Botrimarina mediterranea: one gene and its partner. Each later gene encodes a partner of the first gene's protein in a complex. Links are inferred from orthologs where the notes say so. Each region holds a gene or a part of one and is shown on either strand. Other genes may lie near its edges.

The links.
Region 2: the proteins of smc (region 1) and Spa11_RS04615 are in contact, whole or in part, in a crystal structure (PDB 3ZGX), measured with the Bacillus subtilis proteins. The link is inferred for Botrimarina mediterranea from one-to-one orthologs.

What each region holds. Positions count from the first base shown.
Region 1 is NZ_CP036349.1:1,770,029-1,779,740, forward strand. The notes cover bases 2,962-7,213. They hold smc (chromosome segregation protein SMC), read left to right. Parts: upstream 2,962-3,356; coding sequence 3,357-7,013; downstream 7,014-7,213. Other genes in these bases: Spa11_RS07045 (flagellar basal body P-ring protein FlgI), read left to right, coding at 2,962-3,272. Also shown: Spa11_RS07030 (DnaJ C-terminal domain-containing protein), read left to right, coding at 1-294; Spa11_RS22825 (hypothetical protein), read left to right, coding at 318-644; rnpA (ribonuclease P protein component), read left to right, coding at 674-1,060; membrane protein insertion efficiency factor YidD, read left to right, coding at 1,072-1,308; more of Spa11_RS07045, read left to right, coding at 1,521-2,961; Spa11_RS07055 (helix-turn-helix domain-containing protein), read left to right, coding at 7,797-8,369; Spa11_RS07060 (polyprenyl synthetase family protein), read left to right, coding at 8,824-9,712. UniProt on the Bacillus subtilis protein: Required for chromosome condensation and partitioning.
Region 2 is NZ_CP036349.1:1,160,259-1,168,450, forward strand. The notes cover bases 3,240-5,971. They hold Spa11_RS04615 (segregation and condensation protein A), read left to right. Parts: upstream 3,240-4,086; coding sequence 4,087-4,857; downstream 4,858-5,971. Other genes in these bases: Spa11_RS04610 (hypothetical protein), read left to right, coding at 3,240-3,514; Spa11_RS04620 (MBL fold metallo-hydrolase), read left to right, coding at 5,026-5,865. Also shown: Spa11_RS04595 (DUF6960 family protein), read right to left, coding at 1-277; Spa11_RS04600 (hypothetical protein), read left to right, coding at 486-1,976; Spa11_RS04605 (hypothetical protein), read left to right, coding at 2,181-2,798; more of Spa11_RS04610, read left to right, coding at 3,125-3,239; Spa11_RS04625 (methyltransferase family protein), read left to right, coding at 6,015-6,599; Spa11_RS04630 (TolC family protein), read left to right, coding at 7,020-8,192. UniProt on the Bacillus subtilis protein: Participates in chromosomal partition during cell division. May act via the formation of a condensin-like complex containing Smc and ScpB that pull DNA away from mid-cell into both cell halves.

The DNA of each region.
Region 1 (9,712 bases):
CGGCGGCTCGACGTCACGGTGCCGATCACGCTCGCCGAGGCCGCCGAGGGCGCCAAGGTCGATCTCCCCACCCCCAAGGGGACAATCACCCTCACCATCCCGCCGGGAACCTCTAGTGGAAAACGCCTGCGGGTGAAGGGCCACGGCGTCGATCCCCGCGGCGAAAACCCCGGCGATTTGTACGCCGAGGTCCAGATTGTCCTCCCCGAGGGGCTCAGTGCGGAGGACCGGGGTCTGCTAGCATCGGTCTCGAGTCGCTATACTCAGCAGCCCCGGCGTGAGCTGCGCTGGTGACCCTTGCCGAGCGGAGGTCGCCCATGTGGATCGATGGATTGCAGGCTCAACCGATGTTTCTGGCGCAGGCGACCGCTGTGCCGCTGCTCGACCCGCCGACGCGGGCCGTGCTGCTAATGTCGCTGTTGGCGTTTATACTGCTGGGCCTGGGCCTGATGGCAGGCGCCATGCTCGGCGGCCGCTGGGTGCGACGGTTGGGGAGTGTCGACCTGCGAAAGCCCCTGCCATTGCGCCGTTCGGCGGCCGAGATGCGCGAACCGCTGCCGGCCATGCTCCGCGGAGTCCCCTGGCAAGAGAGTGGCGACACGCAGGCCGCGGACCACGGCGGCGCCGACACGGTCTCGCGCTAGACGTTTTGATTGCCTCCTGCGAGCCGCCCTTGTCTGACGCGAAGCGATACTCGTTCCCCAAAGAGCTCCGCTTGCGCACCGGCGCCGAGTTCGACGCCGTCTTCAAGGCGAAGGTCTCCGCGGGCGATGGCGTGCTTGTCATCCACGCCCGCCCGAACGGGCTCGGGCACGCGCGTCTCGGCCTCGCGGTATCGCGCAAGGTAGGCGGCGCCGTGCGACGCAACCGCTGGAAACGCTGCCTCCGCGAAGCCTTCCGGCTATCGCAGCACGACCTGCCGGCGCTCGACTTCGTGTGCCTGCCCCGACTCCGGGACAAGCCGACGCTAGCGGTTGTCGACGCCGCGCTGCGGGGACTAGCGCGTCGGCTCGAGAAGAAAGCCGCCAAGCAGGCGCAGCCGTCCGAGGGCCGCTCGTGATCCGGATCGCGATGTTCCTACTCGCCGCGGCCCGCGACCTCACGTCGCTCGCGCTGGTGCTGGCGGTGCGGTGCTACCAGCGACTGATAAGCCCCTGGCTCCCAAACGCGTGCCGCTATCAGCCGACGTGCAGCGAGTACGCGGTGCTAGCGGTGCGGCGCTACGGCCCGTTGCGGGGGATGTGGAAGACCGCGGGACGGATTTCGCGATGCCATCCTTGGGGACGGGGGGGATACGACCCGCCGTAGGCGGAGGGGTTAGGAGCTGAGGGGATAAGGGCTAAGAGTACGCGCACGCGTCCCCCAATCTTCCCTCAGCCCCTCCCCTTAGCACGCCGACACTCCAATTCGCGTTGCGGCCCCGCGACCCGTCTTGCCCCCCCGGTAGAAAGCTCCTACTCTTCGCCGCCGCGCGAACCAGGGACGGTTTGCGCATGACGCTTGCGCGACGGAGCGCTCGTATGAGGCCTCGCTGCTATCGGACTTCTCATTGGCTGTTCGTCGCCACCTTGGCGGTGACGACCGGCTGCGCCTCATCGCTATTCCGCGACCGCACGCCCGAGGCGGCGCTGGAAGAGGTCACCGAGAGCGGCACGCCGCTGGTGGCCGACTACGCGCATCCGTACGGTCTGAACTATGTGAAGGTCGAGGCGGTTGCGCTCGTCACGGGCCTGCATGGTACGGGCGAAGACCCGCCGCAGACCCCGCAGCGCGCCACGATGCTTGACGAGATGGCGCGGCGGCAGATCGAGAAGCCCAACGAGGTGCTCGCTTCGCCCGACACGGCGATCGTGCTGCTGCGAGGCTTCTTGCCGCCGGGCGTTCAGAAGGGCGACCAATTCGACCTCGAAGTCCATTCGCCGAGCCGCAGCAAGACGACAAGTCTCCGCGGCGGCCGGGTGCTCGAAGCCCGCCTCACCGAGCTGGCGGTGATGGGACAGCAGATCCACGCTGGCCACGTCCTCGCTAAGGGCGAAGGGCCGATCCTGGTCGATCCCTCGGCCGATGGCGAACGCGACATCGCCGCCTCGACCCGGGGACGCATCCTCGGGGGCGGCGTCGCGATCAAGTCGCGTCCGCTGGGCTTGGTGCTCGCGCAGAACCACCAATCGTTCCGTAAATCGATCGCGGTCGCCAAGGCGATCAGCTACCGCTTCCAATCCTACGAAGGCGGTCAGAAAATAGGTGTCGCCGAAGCCAAGACCCCCGAGTTCATCGAGCTGAAGCTCCACCCGCGTTACAAAGACAACATCGGTCGATTCGTGCGGGTGGTGCGGAGCGTCGCGGTGAACGAAACACCGACTGAACTCCAAGAACGGCTGGTCCTGCTCGAGAAGCAACTCCTCGACCCGCTGACCGCCGCCAACGCTGCGCTGCGTCTCGAAGCAATCGGCGACGAGTTGGCGATCGCTAAGCTCCAAGAGGGCGTCAAGTCGCAAGACGCCGAGGTGCGTTTCTACTCGGCCGAGGCCCTGGCGTACCTCGACAAGACCGACGGTGTCCAGGCTTTGGTGGACGCGGCCAGCGAGGAGCCGGCGTTCCGCGCCCACGCCCTCGCCGCGCTCAGCGCGATGGACGACGTCACCGCCTACGAGGGCTTGCGCTCGTTGCTCAACAGCCAGAGCGCCGAGACCCGCTACGGCGCCTTCCGCGCCTTGTGGGCGATGAACCCCAGTGACCCGATGATCCGCGGCGAGCGGCTCGGCGGCCAGTTTGGCTACCACGCCCTCAATACCGACGGCCCGCCGATGGTGCACGCCACGCGCAGCGGCCGGCCGGAGATTGTGCTCTTCGGCGCCGACCAGAAGTTCAAGCTCCCGCTGGTGCTCGACGCGGGCAACGACATTCTCGTCAACGGCCTGTCGGGCAACGAGATCACGGTCAGCCGATTCCGCGCCGACTCGCCCGACCGGCGCCGCACGGTTACGACAGCGATCGACGACGTGATCCGCGCGATCGTCGAAGTTGGCGGCGAGTACCCCGACGTCGTGCAAGCCCTTCAGCAAGCCAAACGCGACGGTGCGTTGCCGGGCCGCTTCGACGTCGACGCGATCCCCCGTTCGGGCCGCGAGTACGACCCGGACAACGAAGTCGCGGGCGAGTCCGACCCCGACAACGAAAACGCCGACGAAGAACCCGCCGCCGGCGCGTCGATGGACGCCGACTACCGCGTCGGCACGCCGCTACCGGATCTGTTCTCGAACAAGAAGTGATCCGAAAGGGGAAAGGCGAAAGGGGAAAGTGGAAGTTTGCCAAACCCTTTCCGCATTCCCCTTTCCACATTCAACTTTCCTCGCATGCTCAAGTCGCTCGAACTCGTCGGCTTCAAGAGCTTCGCGGAGAAGACGCGTCTTGAGTTTCCTGCTGGCGTGACGGTCGTCGTCGGGCCGAATGGGTCGGGCAAGTCGAACGTCGTCGATGCGGTGAAGTGGGTGCTGGGGTCGCAGAGCCCCCGCAGCCTCCGCGGCGCCGAGATGACGGACGTCATCTTCAACGGCTCCGAGTCGCGCGGCCCGCTCAACTCGGCCGAGGTGACGCTAGCGTTCGACAACCGACCCGGTGAAGAGGGCGGGCGGCGGCTGTTCGACCTCGACGAAGAAGAGATCCGCCTCACCCGCCGCGTACATCGCAGCGGCGAGGGCGAGTACCTCGTCAACGGCCGCTTGTGCCGGCTCAAGGATTTCCGCGAATTGCTCGCCGGGACCGGCGTCGGCGCCGATTCTTACAGCATCATCGAGCAGGGTCGCGTCGATGCGGCGCTGCGAGCCTCGCCGCTTGAGCGGCGGCTGCTACTGGAAGAGGCGGCGGGTATCAGCCGCTTCCGTCTCAAAAAACGCGAAGCCGCCAAACGGCTGGAGCGTGTCGAGCAGAACCTGCTGCGCCTCTCCGACATCGTCGACGAGGTCGAGGGCCGGCTGCGGCGTGTGCGCTCACAAGCGGGCAAAGCGCGGCGCTACCGTGAGGCGTCGTTGCGGCTCAAAGAAGCCCGCACCGAACTCGCCGCCGCCGATTGGCGCCAGCTCACCGACGAGCGGCGTCGCCTCGACGCCGAACGCCAGTCGCTCGCCGAGCGGATTGAAGCGTCGCAGGCCGAGATCGCCGAGCAGGAAGAGCGCCTTGCGCGCCTACAAGACGACGCCGCGACGGACGACCGCTCCGAGCGCGTGCTCGCCGACGCGCGCAAACGCATCGCCAAGCACGAGAAAGCCCAGGCGATTGCTCGCAATGAGTTGACGCGGATCGACAAACAGCTGTCCGACACCCGCTCCGCGTGGCTCGAGGCCCGGCGAGAAGAGCTCGCCGCGGCGGTGGAGAACCCCGCGCGGGCTGCGCTCACCGCCGCCGAAGAGACCGCCGCGGAATACACCACGTCGCTGCGGGAGGTCGAGGCCCGTGTCATCGCGGCGACCGGCCGGCTTCAAGAAGCCGCCCAGTTGCACGCCAAACAGCAACAGTCACGCGACCGCCTCGCGGCGGTGCTGCGTCGTTCGGACGATCGGCTGGCGAACTTGACGCGGCGAAGCGCCTCCATTGCGGCGACGCTCGCCGAGTTGCAGACGCAGCTCGCGGCCGGGCGTGGTTTGGTGGACGACTCCGCCTCGGCGCTCGCCATGGCGACCGAAGAGCGAGACAGCTGCGCCGATGCGCTGCTGGCGATCGACAACACCATCGCCGAAACGCAGCGTGAGCTGGCGCAGCTCCGTCGCACGCTCATCGATCGCCAGCGCGACGCGGCGGCGGCGCGCGAACGGCTCGTCGGATTGCGGCATCGCTTCGAGACGCTCGTCGAAGAGCAGCGGCGTATCGAACGGCTCAACGACGACGTGGGCGGTCTGGTCCATCGGGCCGCCGCGACCGGCAAAGCGGCGCCGCAGGTCTACGGTTTGGTCGCCGACCTGATCCACGTTGAAGAAGACTTTGTGGCGATGGTCGAGGCGGCCCTCGGCGCCCGGGCCGAGCACGTCGTCATCGACTCGCGCGAGGCGTTGCTCGAAGCGCTAGGCGAGGGCCGCACCTCCGAGACGCTCACCACTCGCGCGGGCTTCCAATCGCTCGAGGCGTCGGCGTCGCTAACGGCGATCGACCAGATCGACCTCAAGGGCGAACCCGGCGTCCTCGGACGAGCGGCGGACTTCATCGAAGTCGAGCCGCGTTACGCCCCGCTCGTGCGACGGCTGTTTGCCCGCACTTGGTTCGTCGATACGCTCGCGACAGCAAAGCGGCTCGCCGGTTCGGTGGGCAAGGGGCTCAACTTCGTAACTCTCGACGGCGAGACGCTCGGGGCCGACGACTCGCTCGTCTGCGGCCCCAACGACACCGCGATGCGGGTGCTGACCCGCCGCGAGGACGGCGTCGCGTTGCAGCGGCAGATCGCGTCGGCGGAACAGTCCGTGCAGTCGGCCGAAGCCGACGCGAAAGCCGCCGACCAGCGCATCGCCGACGCCGAGTCCGGACTCGTCACGCAGCAGGCGTCGGCGAATGAACTCCGCGCTCAACTCGCCGCCGCGGCGCAGCGGGCCGCCACGCTCGAAGAACGGCGCCGCCAAGCCGACGCCGGCGCCGAGCGCCTCGTAACGCAACTCGCCGCGTCGAACGCCGAAGCGAACCGCGTCGAGGCGCGCGTCGCGAGCCTGACGTGGCGTCGCGACGCCATCGCCGAACACGCCCACCGCGAGGCCGAACCGGCAACCGACGCGGCCGCCGCCGTCCGCGCCGCCGAGGCCGAGATCGCCGCGCAGCGGGCTCGCTCGAAGGAACTCGCGGCCGCCGCCGCCAAGCACAACGAGTTGTTGGCGTCGCTACGCGTCGAGGCCCGCCGCAGCGGCGGCGCCGACGCGGGGCTCAGCGACAAGGTCGATCGCCTCGCGGCCGACCTCCAGTCGCTCGTCGTCGAGCGCCAGCAGCCCGAATTGGCGGCGCTCCGCGCCACCAGCCAGCTCGCCGTGCTCTTTATTGAAGCCGCCGCCGCGGCGCACGAGCTCGCCCAATCCCGCGCCGCTCGTCGCGCCGGTGAACGCATCCGCGTCGAGGTGGCGTCGGCGGTCGCCCAAGCCCGCGCCGAAGCGGACGCCTTAGCGAGGCGTCTCGGCGAAGTCGACCTGCGTCGCCAGCGGATCGACATGGAGTCGAAGTCCCTCGCCCAACGCCTCCGCGACGACTACGGCGTGGACGTGGCGGCAGCCGCGGCCAAGGAAGGGGAAACCCTCGGCCAAGCCCAGCGTCAGGCCCTGCGTGAAGAGATCGAAGCGCTCCGCCAAGAGGTTCAGTCGGTCGGCCCAGTGAACCTCGAGTCGCTGGAGGAACTCGACGAGCTCGAGAACCGTTTCGCTCAGCTCTCCGGCCAGTACCAAGACCTCAGCCAGGCGAAGCAGTCGCTCGCTCGACTTACCGCGCGGATCAACACAGACAGCCGCGAGCTGTTCCAGACAACGTACGAGACGGTCCGCGAGCACTTCCGCGAACTGTTCACGCGCCTCTTCGGTGGCGGCGAGGCGGACCTGTTGATGGTTGAGCCCACCGGCGCCGCCGAGGGGGACGACGCGCTGGAGGGGGGCGTCGAGATCGTCGCCTGCCCGCCCGGCAAGGAACTACGAAGCCTCTCGCTGCTATCGGGCGGCGAGAAGACGATGACGTGCGTCGCGTTGTTGCTAGCACTCTTCCGCAGCCGTCCGTCCCCGTTCTGCCTCTTGGACGAAGTCGACGCCGCGCTCGACGAGGCGAACGTCGGGCGGTTCAGCGGCGTCCTCAAAGACTTCCTCGGCTCGACGCAGTTCGTTGTCATCACGCACAGCAAGCGGACGATGTCGGGCGCCGACACGATCTACGGCATCACGATGCAAGAGTCGGGCGTGTCGAAGCAGGTGTCGGTCCGCTTCGAGGACGTCTCCGAGGACGGCCACATTAATCTCCGCCGGCGGGAAGCCGAAGCCACGCCGCTACGCCGGGCGGCATAGACGGCGCTAGGTGTAATTGTGGGAGGCGTCTCCAGACGCCGATTACGCGCACCATGCCGTTGCGGATGGACGCCGAAATCGGGGTCTGGAGACCCCTCCCACAGAAATTTGAGGCATACCAACAGAAGCGCCTGCGCGGCTGCGCTAAGGAACTGCGAATCCGGCTCTAAAGTCACCCCCCCAGAAATAACGAAGATAAGCATCGGATGGGTTGTTCCCCTCCGAACGCAGGCAACGGGCCTGCGGGCGGCGCCCGGGGGACACGCAGGGGGGAGCCTGCCTTACGCATCCATCCGCTGGACCTGCTGTCGTTGCGCGCTGACGGGGCGAAACCCTTCCAAAGGAAGGACCGCGCCGGTGGTGGCGGCTACGGTGAGGAGTGTGGGTTCCCCTCGCGCAAGACCTGTCTCGTTAGCGGCGTCGTTCCCTTAACGATGGCGTTCGCTGACGACGGCGCGGGTGCGGTAGTCGTGCGGGATTGTAAGGGTTGTGCCGGTTGCACGGAGCGACACGCTCCAAACGGCTGGAGAAACCTTGTGATTGACAATCCCGACGCGACTCTCGCAGCCGATCCGTGAAGCAGTAACGAAGGAACGGTTCAGTCAGACCTGACCCGGTCCCCAGCGACGATTAAACCCCCTTTACCCCGACCCAGACACGCATGCGTCTCGCGGTGACCCAGCCGTTGAGAAACATACGTGAGGGGCGCAAGGCGCAGCTTGCCGTGACCCAGCGGCAGCCTTCGCGACGAGCGGACATTCAGACAGAGAATTGGAGAGCCCGATGAAGGTCTTCACGACGGGTCAGGTCGCTAAGATCTGCAAGGTCGCCCCGCGCACCGTCAGCAAATGGTTTGATTCGGGACGTCTCAAGGGATACCGGATCCCCGGTTCCCAGGACCGCCGGATCCCCCGCGAGTACCTGATCAAGTTCCTCAAGGAGCACGGCATGCCCCTTGGCGACCTCGAAGACGAGGCCATGGCCAAGGTCTTGATCGTCGCTCAGGACCAGGTGCTGATCGAGAACCTCAAGCGGGAGCTTCCCGCCGACAAGTCGTTCCGCACGCAGACCGCCGCCAGCGGTTTCGAGGCGGGCATCCAGGCGGAGAGCTTCCACCCGGACTGCATCATCTGCGACTTCTCGATCGGTCATGTCGAGGCGCTGCAGATCTGCCAGAACCTGCGTCGCAACACCGACTTCGCCGAGACGATCCTGATCGCCCTGTTGCCGGACGACGGCTCGAGCATCAGCTTCGACCGTTCGACGATCAACGAGACGTTCAAGAAGCCTTTCGACTCGGCCCTGCTTGCCGAACGGCTTCGCACGCTGATCGGCGCCAAGAAGGAGCTCGTCTGAGCTTCGTAAGGCGTCGTGACAACCCGGCTTGCAAACCGCCGGCCTCGCCCAACCCGCGTTGGGCGTAAGAGGCGGAATCAATAACCGGGGTCGGCCGCAAGAAGCGGTCGCTGCCGAGGCGGCTATCCCAGCCCCTCGGCGGTCGCCCCAACTGACAACGAAGGCCCGGTCGCCCAAGTGGCGGCCGGGCCTTCGGTCGTTGTGAGGGGGGCGAATCAGAGTGGAAGGTTTGTACCCGCTTCCCTCCGGTCGCTGACGCTCCCGGCTCGCCAGCCGAATTGAGGCGAGCCGGGAGCGTCAGCGACCGGAGGGCGTTAAGGACAGCTCCCCACTGCGGTTAGCCCGCTACCGACCGAGCCCTGCCCCTTGCGGCTCGCTGGCCTTAAACTGGACAACTGCCAGGGAGGCGTCCGTCCGGCGGCGTCCCAACGAACGGATCGAACGCGGCGAACCCATGGACTCCTCGACAACGACCTCAGTGAATACCGCCGCAACGCGACCGCCCTCCGCCGTGGTTGCCGACCTTTTCGGCCCCATTCTGCCGGCTTTGCGGCGTGTGGAAGACCGGCTCCAATCCGAGCTCACCAGCAGCGACCCGCTGGTCGACGAGGTCGTCCGGCACGGCTACCGCCTCGGTGGCAAGCGGCTGCGGCCTGCGCTGGTGCTGCTGGTGGGAAATGCCGTCGGCGAATTGACAAGTGCGCACGAGTTGCTCGGCGTGGTGGTCGAGATGATCCACACCGCGACGCTCGTCCACGACGACGTGCTCGACGAGGCCCAGCTCCGCCGCCACGTCGATACGGTCAATGCTCGCTGGGGGAACGAGAAGAGCGTTCTCTTGGGCGACTTCCTCTTCTCGCAAGCCTTCTACTTGGCGGCGACCGTCGATCGCGACGCGGCGACGGCGTGCCAGCTCATCGGCCGCACGACCAACCGCGTCTGCCATGGCGAACTGCGGCAGACGCTCGCCGAGGGCGACCTCGGGCTCTCGCAAGCCGACTACTTCGACATCATCGACGGCAAGACCGCCGAGCTGTGCGCGTGCTGCTGCCGACTCGGCGCGGTGTACGCGGGCGCTTCGAGCGAAGTCGCCGACGCGATGGAGTCCTACGGCCGCAACCTCGGCATGGCGTTCCAAATCGCCGACGACCTCTTGGACCTCACCGGCGACGAAGCAACGACCGGCAAGACGACCGGCGCCGACCTCGCCAAACAAAAGATGACGCTGCCGCTGATCTACACCCGTGACAGCCTCGTGAACGGCCCACGCCTAGCGCTCGAAGAGTGGCTCAAAGACCCGTCGTCCAAGTCTCGCGCCGAAGTCGCCAAGCTCGTCGAAGCGG
Region 2 (8,192 bases), 610 kb from region 1 along the record:
CGCGGACCTCGACCCAGTCGCCGAGATCGATCCCCTCGTAAGGCGCCTCACGCCACAGGGAGGGTTTCACCCGGATCGACAAGTCGCCGTAGTAGAGGACGACATAGTCCCCACGCTCGCCGTCGCGGCGCCAGATGCGGGGGCTGGGGATCATCGACCGGGCCGTCGCCACGTCCTCGGGATGCACCCAGTCGTCCCCGTCCTGCGGCCACCAGGGGAAGTAGCCGTACTTGGGGTCGGTCTTGATTGGCGGCAGGGGGGGCAGCTCGTGCGACATGCTTCGATTATACCGCAAATGGCGGGCTTTCCATCGATTTGGAGCTCAGCCGCGGGCGGCAGCCCACGGAGCCCCTGCGCAGGGTTCTCCGTGGGCTGCCGCCCGCGGCTGAGGCGTTTCGAGGTGGGGGCCGTCCCTTGGCGCTCTCTGTGACGTACCCTTTGTTGCGAAATAGCATCGCGTCCCGCACCGACTCCCGCTTACGGCTATGCGTACCGACGACTTCTTCAACCACTACGGCGTCACCCGCAACCCGTTTGCGGAGGAAGACGCGCAGACCGACCAGGTCTTCAAGTCGCGTTGCCGCGAAGTGCGCCACCCGGCTTGGGACAAGGTCTACGGCAGCCCCAACGACCCGGCGACCTCGCTGGTCTTTGGAGAGAAGGGCGCCGGCAAGACGGCGATGCGGTTGCAGATTGTCCAAGCCGTCGGCAAGCACAACGAGACGGCGAAGCCCGAGGACCGCGTCTGGGTCATCGAGTACGACGACTTCAACCCGCTGCTCGATCGCTTCGCCGATCGTTTGCCCGCTCGCAAGGGTCGCGACGCGCATCGTGTGCTCGAAGAGTGGAAACTGTGGGACCACATGGACGGCGTGTTGTCGATCGCCATCACGGACCTCGTGGATCGACTGCTCGACAAGACTCGCCTCGACCGCCGCAGCCTCAAGAACCTCGACGCGGCGCAGCGCCGCGACCTCATGCTGCTGGCAGCGTGCTACGACGACTCGACCGCCGAGCCCCAGAGCCAGCGTTGGAAGCGACTGGCGAGCGTGGTGGGTTATCCCACTTGGCTGGCGTCGGGCTGGTTCTGGATTGGCGTCGCCATCACCGCCGCGATCCTTGGCGCTATCGTGCTGTTCCACTACTGGGACTGGTATCACATCAAGTCCTGGCTGGCCTGGCCGTGGACGTACGTGGCGATCGCCGCCGGCTGGGCGCCTTGGGTGGTAAAGTGGTTCAGCCGTCACCGTCGTGCGTGGAAAGTCGCCAGCAACGTTCGTGTCTTGCGACGCGACCGCGGGACCCTCGCCGGACTCTTGATGCGGGTCCGCACTGAGGACCTCGAGAACCAACCCCTGCCTGATAAGCGGCGCACTGACGACCGATATGAGCTGCTCGGCAAGCTCCAGGGCGTGCTCCGCTCGCTCGGCTACGGCGGCGTCATGGTGCTGGTGGACCGCGTTGACGAGCCGCACCTGTTAGGCGGTCGTGTCGAGGCGATGCGCGACTTCGTCTGGTCGATGCTCGACAACAAGTTCCTCCGCCAGCCGGGCCTTGGGTTCAAGCTGCTGCTTCCGGCCGAGGTGCTCGATTATCTGAACCGCGAAGACCGAGATTTCCACCAGCGGGCCCGGCTCGACAAGCAGAACGTCATCCCGTCGCTCGACTGGACGGCAGAAGCCCTGTCGGACTTGGCGAACGCCCGACTCGCCGCTTGCACCGAGCAGGACCCGCCGCCGATGCTGCGCGATTTGATCGACCCTGCGGTGAGCGACTCGCGACTCAGCGAGGCTCTTCGCTCACTGCGGACGCCGAGGCACCTGTTCAAGTTCTTATTCCGGCTGATCTCGACGCACTGCAATCAGCACCCCGACAGCGATCCGGCGTGGAAGATCGAACCGCAGACGTTCGAGGCGGTGCTAGCGGTCTATGCCCGTGAGCAGGCGTCGGTGGATCGGGGGCTGGCGGCGAGCTGACGCTGTTGCGATCGGCGTTCAGCTATCAGCATTCAGCTGCAAGATATCGACGGAGTCGATTCTCAAGAAAGCTGACCGCTGATGGCTGATGGCTGACCGCCCTTTGCAACCGGCGTTGACCGTAATCTAGCGCTATGCCACTCTCCGCGCCGGCCGCTTGTCCCGCGGCGAAGTATTTCACGTCGTGGCTAGGAGGCCTGTGCCGTGCGCTGCGTTTGCCTGGTGAGTCTGTCGGTGTTGGGTTTGGTAGTCGCTTCGGGCTGTTCACAGTCCGAGCCCGGGCAACCGGCGATGACGAAGAAGGCGCAGCCCGCCGGAACCTTCCAGCCGGCGACCGGAGTCGTCCAGCAGGCGCCGCCGCTGGACCCGGCGGTCGCGAAGGCGATCGGTTCATCGGCCGAGACTTTTATGCGGGCGATCCTGGCGGGCGACACGGGTAGCGCCATGACACTGCTTACCGCGAAGGCGACCGAGCGTTGTCAGGCGGACCCCAGCGCGCTCACACCGATGGGGATGGACGTCGAGCAACTCGTCGTCGGTGAGGTGCGTCTGCTGAGTGAAGCCGAGGCCGCTGCGCAGTGCCTCGTCACCGAGCGTGGCGCCTCCGCGTCGCAGGAGTTGTGTTGCCTGCTGAAGCTCGAAGAGAGCGGCTGGCGCGTCTGCGGTCTGGCCTGCGACACCGGCGACGGCTCGGCCACCGTGGTCAGCTTCGAGGAAGACCTCCAAGCCGCGTCAAGCCCCCAATTTGTCGAAGGGGCGGACCCCGCTAAGGCAGAGGTCCCGCGGACCGCGAACGCGCCGTCTACGGGCGAAATCCGTTAGAGACCCGCGTTTTTCCGCGGTTTCCTGCGACAACCCGCCGCACCGGGGGTCGATTTTATCGACTTTCCCGGATCGGCCCCTTTACAGCCCCCCCGGTCTTGCTAACTTCAGCGCCCCGGACCGCAAGGTTGTTGTAATCGGCAATGTCGCCGTAGACACCCCAGTCGGTCTGGCGCCCCGCCGCGTTGGCGGCGGTGACCCTTACATGCCCGAGGGGTTCACGCATCGGATTGCGTGACGCCGACGGCGGTCGTCAGCGGCGCTGTTGCAGTGTCCCCCCGGGACCGGCGCCAGGCGGCAAGACCCGATGCTGGGAGAAACCAGAGATGAAGAACGTTTTCGCTTTCGCTGTTGCTATGGCCGTCGTCCTGTCGGCTGGCGTCCAGGCTGAGGCCGGTCTGTTCGGTGGCTGCCACAAGAACCGCGGCTGTGCCTCGGCTTGTGAGCCGACCTGCTGCGAGGCCGCTCCGGTCTGCTGCGAAGAGCCCGCCCCTTGCTGCGAGCCCGCTCCCGTTTGCGAGCCCGCCCCGGTCTGCGAAGAGCCGGCCCCTTGCGCCCCGGCTTGTGAGCCCGCTCCTTGCTGCGAGCCGGCCCCGACCTGCTGCGACCCGTGCGACCCCTGCTGCAAGCCCAAGCGCTGCGGCTTCTTCGCTCGCATGAAGGCCAAGCACGCCGCCAAGCATTGCTGTGCCGCTCCGGCTCCTTGCTGCGGCTGAGTCCTGCTTAGCAGGAACGTCGATTCAGCAATTCAGCTGACGCGACAACTCTGAGATTGCATCACGAAGAACCCGCCATCCTCAGCGAGGATGGCGGGTTCTTTTTTTGCGCACGGGTCAGTGGTTAGGTGAGCCGGGAGTGTGAGCGACCGGAGTGAAGCGGGAGCACGGAAATTGAGTGTGTATCCGACGCCCTCCGGTCGCTGACCAGGATTATGCAACGGCTAGCAGTACAAGGTTGGGCAGTAGAAGAAGCGTTAGCGCGTTGTGTCCCCCTGCTTCTTCAGAGGGAGGCCGCTTTCTCTGGTAAACGGGGGGAGGGTGCTGAAGCGAGTACCGGGCGCACCCCCTCCCCCCGTTTACCGGAATAAGCGGCCTCACCCGAAGGCGGTGGAGGGGGATCAAGGGCGCTAACGCTTCCTCGATTGAACTACCGAGCCCACTTCTCACTGCTAGCCCTTGCATAATCCTGTGACGCTCCCGGCTCGCCTTTTTAGCGATGGCGTCTTGTGGCTTTGGCACCAACGCCGCTAGGCTCTGCCGGTTCCTTCCGCCCCATCCCGGCGCCGGCGATGCAAGCTTTCGAGGTCCATCTCGACGCCTATCACGGGCCGCTCGACCTGCTGCTCTATCTCGTTAAGAAGGAAGAGCTGCCGGTCGCCGAGTTGCCGTTGGCAGTGGTGACGCAGCAGTACCTCGATTACGTAGCGGTGATCGAGCGGCTCGACCCCAATGCGGTAGGCGACTTTCTCGATGTCGCCAGCCTGCTCTTGGAGATCAAGTCGCGGAGCGTTCTTCCCTCCGCGGAGGAGGCGGCCGAGGGGCAGCCGCTCGACGACGAAGCGATCGAGTCCCCCGGCGACCTCGTGCAGCGGCTGCTAGAGTTCAAGGAGTACCGCGACGCGGCCGCGAAGCTCGAAACGCTGCGGCTCGACTGGTCGAGGCGCTACACCCGCACGGTCGCCCCGCCGCGGACGGAGGTGGACCCCGCCGAGCAGCCGATCGAAGGGGTCGAGCTCTGGGACCTCGTCAGCGCCTTTGCTCGGGTGATGCGCGACCGTCTCGCGCCGGCCAAGCTCCCTGAGACGATCTACTACGACGAGACGCCGATCCACAAGCACATGGTGCGGATCGACGCTTTGCTGCGGGCGGCCGACGGGACGGTGCCGTTCGAGGACCTCTTCCCCGAGGGACCGGTCCATAAATCGACTCTCGTGGGTGTCTTCCTGGCGATGCTGGAGCTGATCCGCTACCGCCACGCCCTTGCCCATCAGCCGGAGCGCTACGGCGCCATCACGCTGGAAGCGGGGCCGGCGCCGCTGGACGTGTCTTTGATGTCTTAGGCGGGTTTCTCGCGGCGGGGATTGGGGCGATAATCGCGGATTCTCCGTGGTCTTCCGCCCCCCGCAAAGAACCCACGAAGACGGTCAGCCATCCGTCGGGTCGCAGCCGTAGGCGGCAGCCCACGGCGCGCCACGACACGCTCCCCCATCTCGCCACACTCCCCAGCTTTGCCCAACAACGCCCCCGTCAAAACGCTCAAGCACGGCGACCTCACCATCGAGGGCTACAGCCGCGCCGCGGTCCAGAGCTACTGGCGGCTGCCGGAGTTGAGCCTCGGCTTCGACCTCGGCTTGCAGCCCTGGAGCTTCATGGGGACCGAGACATGGTTCGTCTCGCACGGACACCTCGACCACATCGCGGCGCTGCCGGTGTACGTGGCGCGGCGGCGGATGATGAAGATGGACCCGCCCGTCATCTACGTCCCGGCCGAGATCCTTGAGAACGTCAAATCCTTGCTAGCCGCGATGCAACGGCTTGACCGCGGCCGGCTGCCGTGCGAGCTGATCGGCGTCACGCCCGGCGAAGAGATCCAGCTGTCGCGCGAGCTGATTGTCACGGTGACGCCCACGGTCCACACGGTGCCGTCGGTGGGCTACATCGTTTGGGACCGCCGCAAGAAGCTCAAGCCAGAGTACGAGGGCCTCGAAGGGACCCAGATCCGCGACATCCGCCTGTCCGGTATCGAAGTCAGCGCCGAGGTCCGCACGCCGATCGTCGGCTACCTCGGCGACACGTCGCCCAAGGGCCTCGACGACTCGCCCGACATGTACAAGGCGAAGATTCTGATTGCCGAGATGACGTTCGTCTCGCCCGAGCACCGCAAAGAAAAAATCCACAAGCACGGGCACATGCACTTGGACGACTGGGTCGAGCGCGCCGCGCTGTTCGAGAACGAGCTGGTGATCGCGGCGCACCTGAGCACGCGGTATCACGCGCGGCAAGCGGAGAAGATGGTGAAGGAAAAGCTACCCGACATGCTGGGCGATCGCTTGCATCTGTGGTTGTAGCGGAGGAATGAAGCCCCAATGACCAAGCTCCCAATGACCAATGCAGTGCTGCCGCACGAGTATGTCCCTAGCCCTTCCTGCCATTGGTCATTGGGGCGCGGTCATTGGTCATTCGTAACCATCGGCCTCGGCACGGACCGAGGTATCACGTGAACATCCTCCCGCTAACGCCGGCGGCGGTTACGGCGTGGTCCTTCGCTCTCTGGGCGATCGCTGAGGGAGGGGTGCAGCTACTCGGCGTCCGGCAGCCCGACGCGCCGGACCGGCAGCTAGCGGCGCTGACGCCGCTGCTGGTCGCGTTGTACGGCTGCTTCGGTTTCGGGTGGCTCGACGCGGGCGTGCTTCAATGGACGACGCTTGGAGTCGAGTGGAGGTGGCTTCGGTGGGTCGGCGTGGCGTTGACGCTGGTTGGCTTCGGGCTGCGGCTGGCGACTCGTTATGCGATGAGACGTCACTTCAGCGGCTACGTTCAGACCACTCAAGGGCACCGCTTGGTCACGACGGGGCTCTTTGCGTGGATGCGCCACCCGATCTACCTGGCGACGCTCCTGCTTTACGTGGGCATGCCGCTCGGTTTCGGCAGTCTGGGCGCCCTGGGTATTGGACTCGGTATCGGGGCGCCAGCTCTTTGGTGGCGGATCTGTATTGAGGAGAAGTCGCTAGCGGCGTGGTTCGGTGAGGAGTTCACGGAGTACCAGCGACGCACCGCTCGCCTGATCCCCTATGTTTGGTGACTGGCCTAGTGTCAGTTTCGCTTCTTGGCGGCTTGCGCCTTTTGCGTGAGTCCTCCGACCACTTGCGTGGCCGGCTCGCTTTAAACCTCTCTGCGACTCCGCGTCTCTGCGCGAGAACGAAGGCGTCGCTAGCAGAGCCGGCGCGAGAACATCCCCGTTTTTGTTAAGCCGTAACGGTTGTGCGGACGATGTCAGTTCTGCTGAATGCTCCGGCTCGGGGTGGGCGGTCGCGTTTTGGGGGCGCGGCGCCAGCGGAAACGCCTTGAGCCTGAGATCGTGTTTTGGGGGGAAAGCCCGGATCGCTCGCAGCGAGTGAACGGGACCAAGCACGCGTCGGTTGAGTGCGTTGACGTTGCGGGCCTCGGAAGGCCAGCAGCGTCGGCGACGGCGTGTGACGAACCAATCCACGAAGAGCCCGCCATGGATCGGCAAGCCCGCCACTTCTTCTGCGTCCTCCTCGCCGGTATCACGGCGCTGACCGGTTGCGCTCCGACGCAGCCGTTCTACTTCATGGAGGACGGCGACCTGAGCCACTACGTGGACGTAGCGACTCAGATCGAGTACCCGGACGTGGAAGAGCCCTCGCTCGACGAGGTCACGTCGGCAATGGCGCCCCTCACGGTGCGACACTCGGAGAACTACGAGGTCTGGGATCTGTCGCTTGAAGAAGCGACGCGGATCACGCTCACCAACAGCCAGGTGATGCGCCAGCTCGGCGCGGTGGTTCAGGAGCAAGCGCCCGAGACCATCTCGCGCAACTTGATCAACAGCGTCTCGGTCGCGACGACCTACGATCCGGCTCTCGTTGAATCCGCGACGGGAACCGCGTCCGGTTCGCAGTTCAACGGCACGGGGACCGAGGCCGCGCTCTCGGCCTTCGACGCGCAGCTCGACTCGGCGATCTCGTGGCAGAAGAACGACCGCCCGGTGAACGTCGGCGGCTTCGCGTCGGCGTTCCAGTCGCGGGCGTTCCAGCAGGACGCGGCGAACTTCAACGTGGGCGTTAGTAAGACGTCCGCCGCTGGTACTCAGTTCGCGTTCCGCAACAACACGACCTACGACGCCAACAACAACCTCATTCTGCAGAACGCCCCCGCCTTCTCGCAGTGGGGCACCAACTTCGAGACCTTCGTCAGCCAGCCGTTGTTGCAAGGCGCCGGCGCTCAGTACAACCGCATCGCGGGCCCGTTCGCGTTCGAGCAGTACGCTCAGAATGGCGTGAACCCGTTCGATGGTGTGATGCTCGCCCGGATCCGCACCGACCAGTCGCTTGCTGACTTCGAGGGCGCGGCCCGCAACCTGATGCGGGACGTCGAGCAGGCTTACTGGAACCTCTACTTCACGTACCGCGACCTCGAGGCCCGCAAGATCGGCCGCGACAGCGCGCTGCAGACTTGGAAGACGGTCGCCGCCTTGGCCCGCCAGGGCGCCCGGGGCGGCTCGGCCGACCGCGAGGCTCAGGCCCGCGCCCAGTACTTCCAGTTCAAGGCTCAAGTCGAGCAGGGGCTCTCCTCGCTTTACACGGCCGAGAACCGGATGCGTTACATCATGGGCCTCAGCCACACCGACGGCCGCCTCATCCGCCCGGCTGAC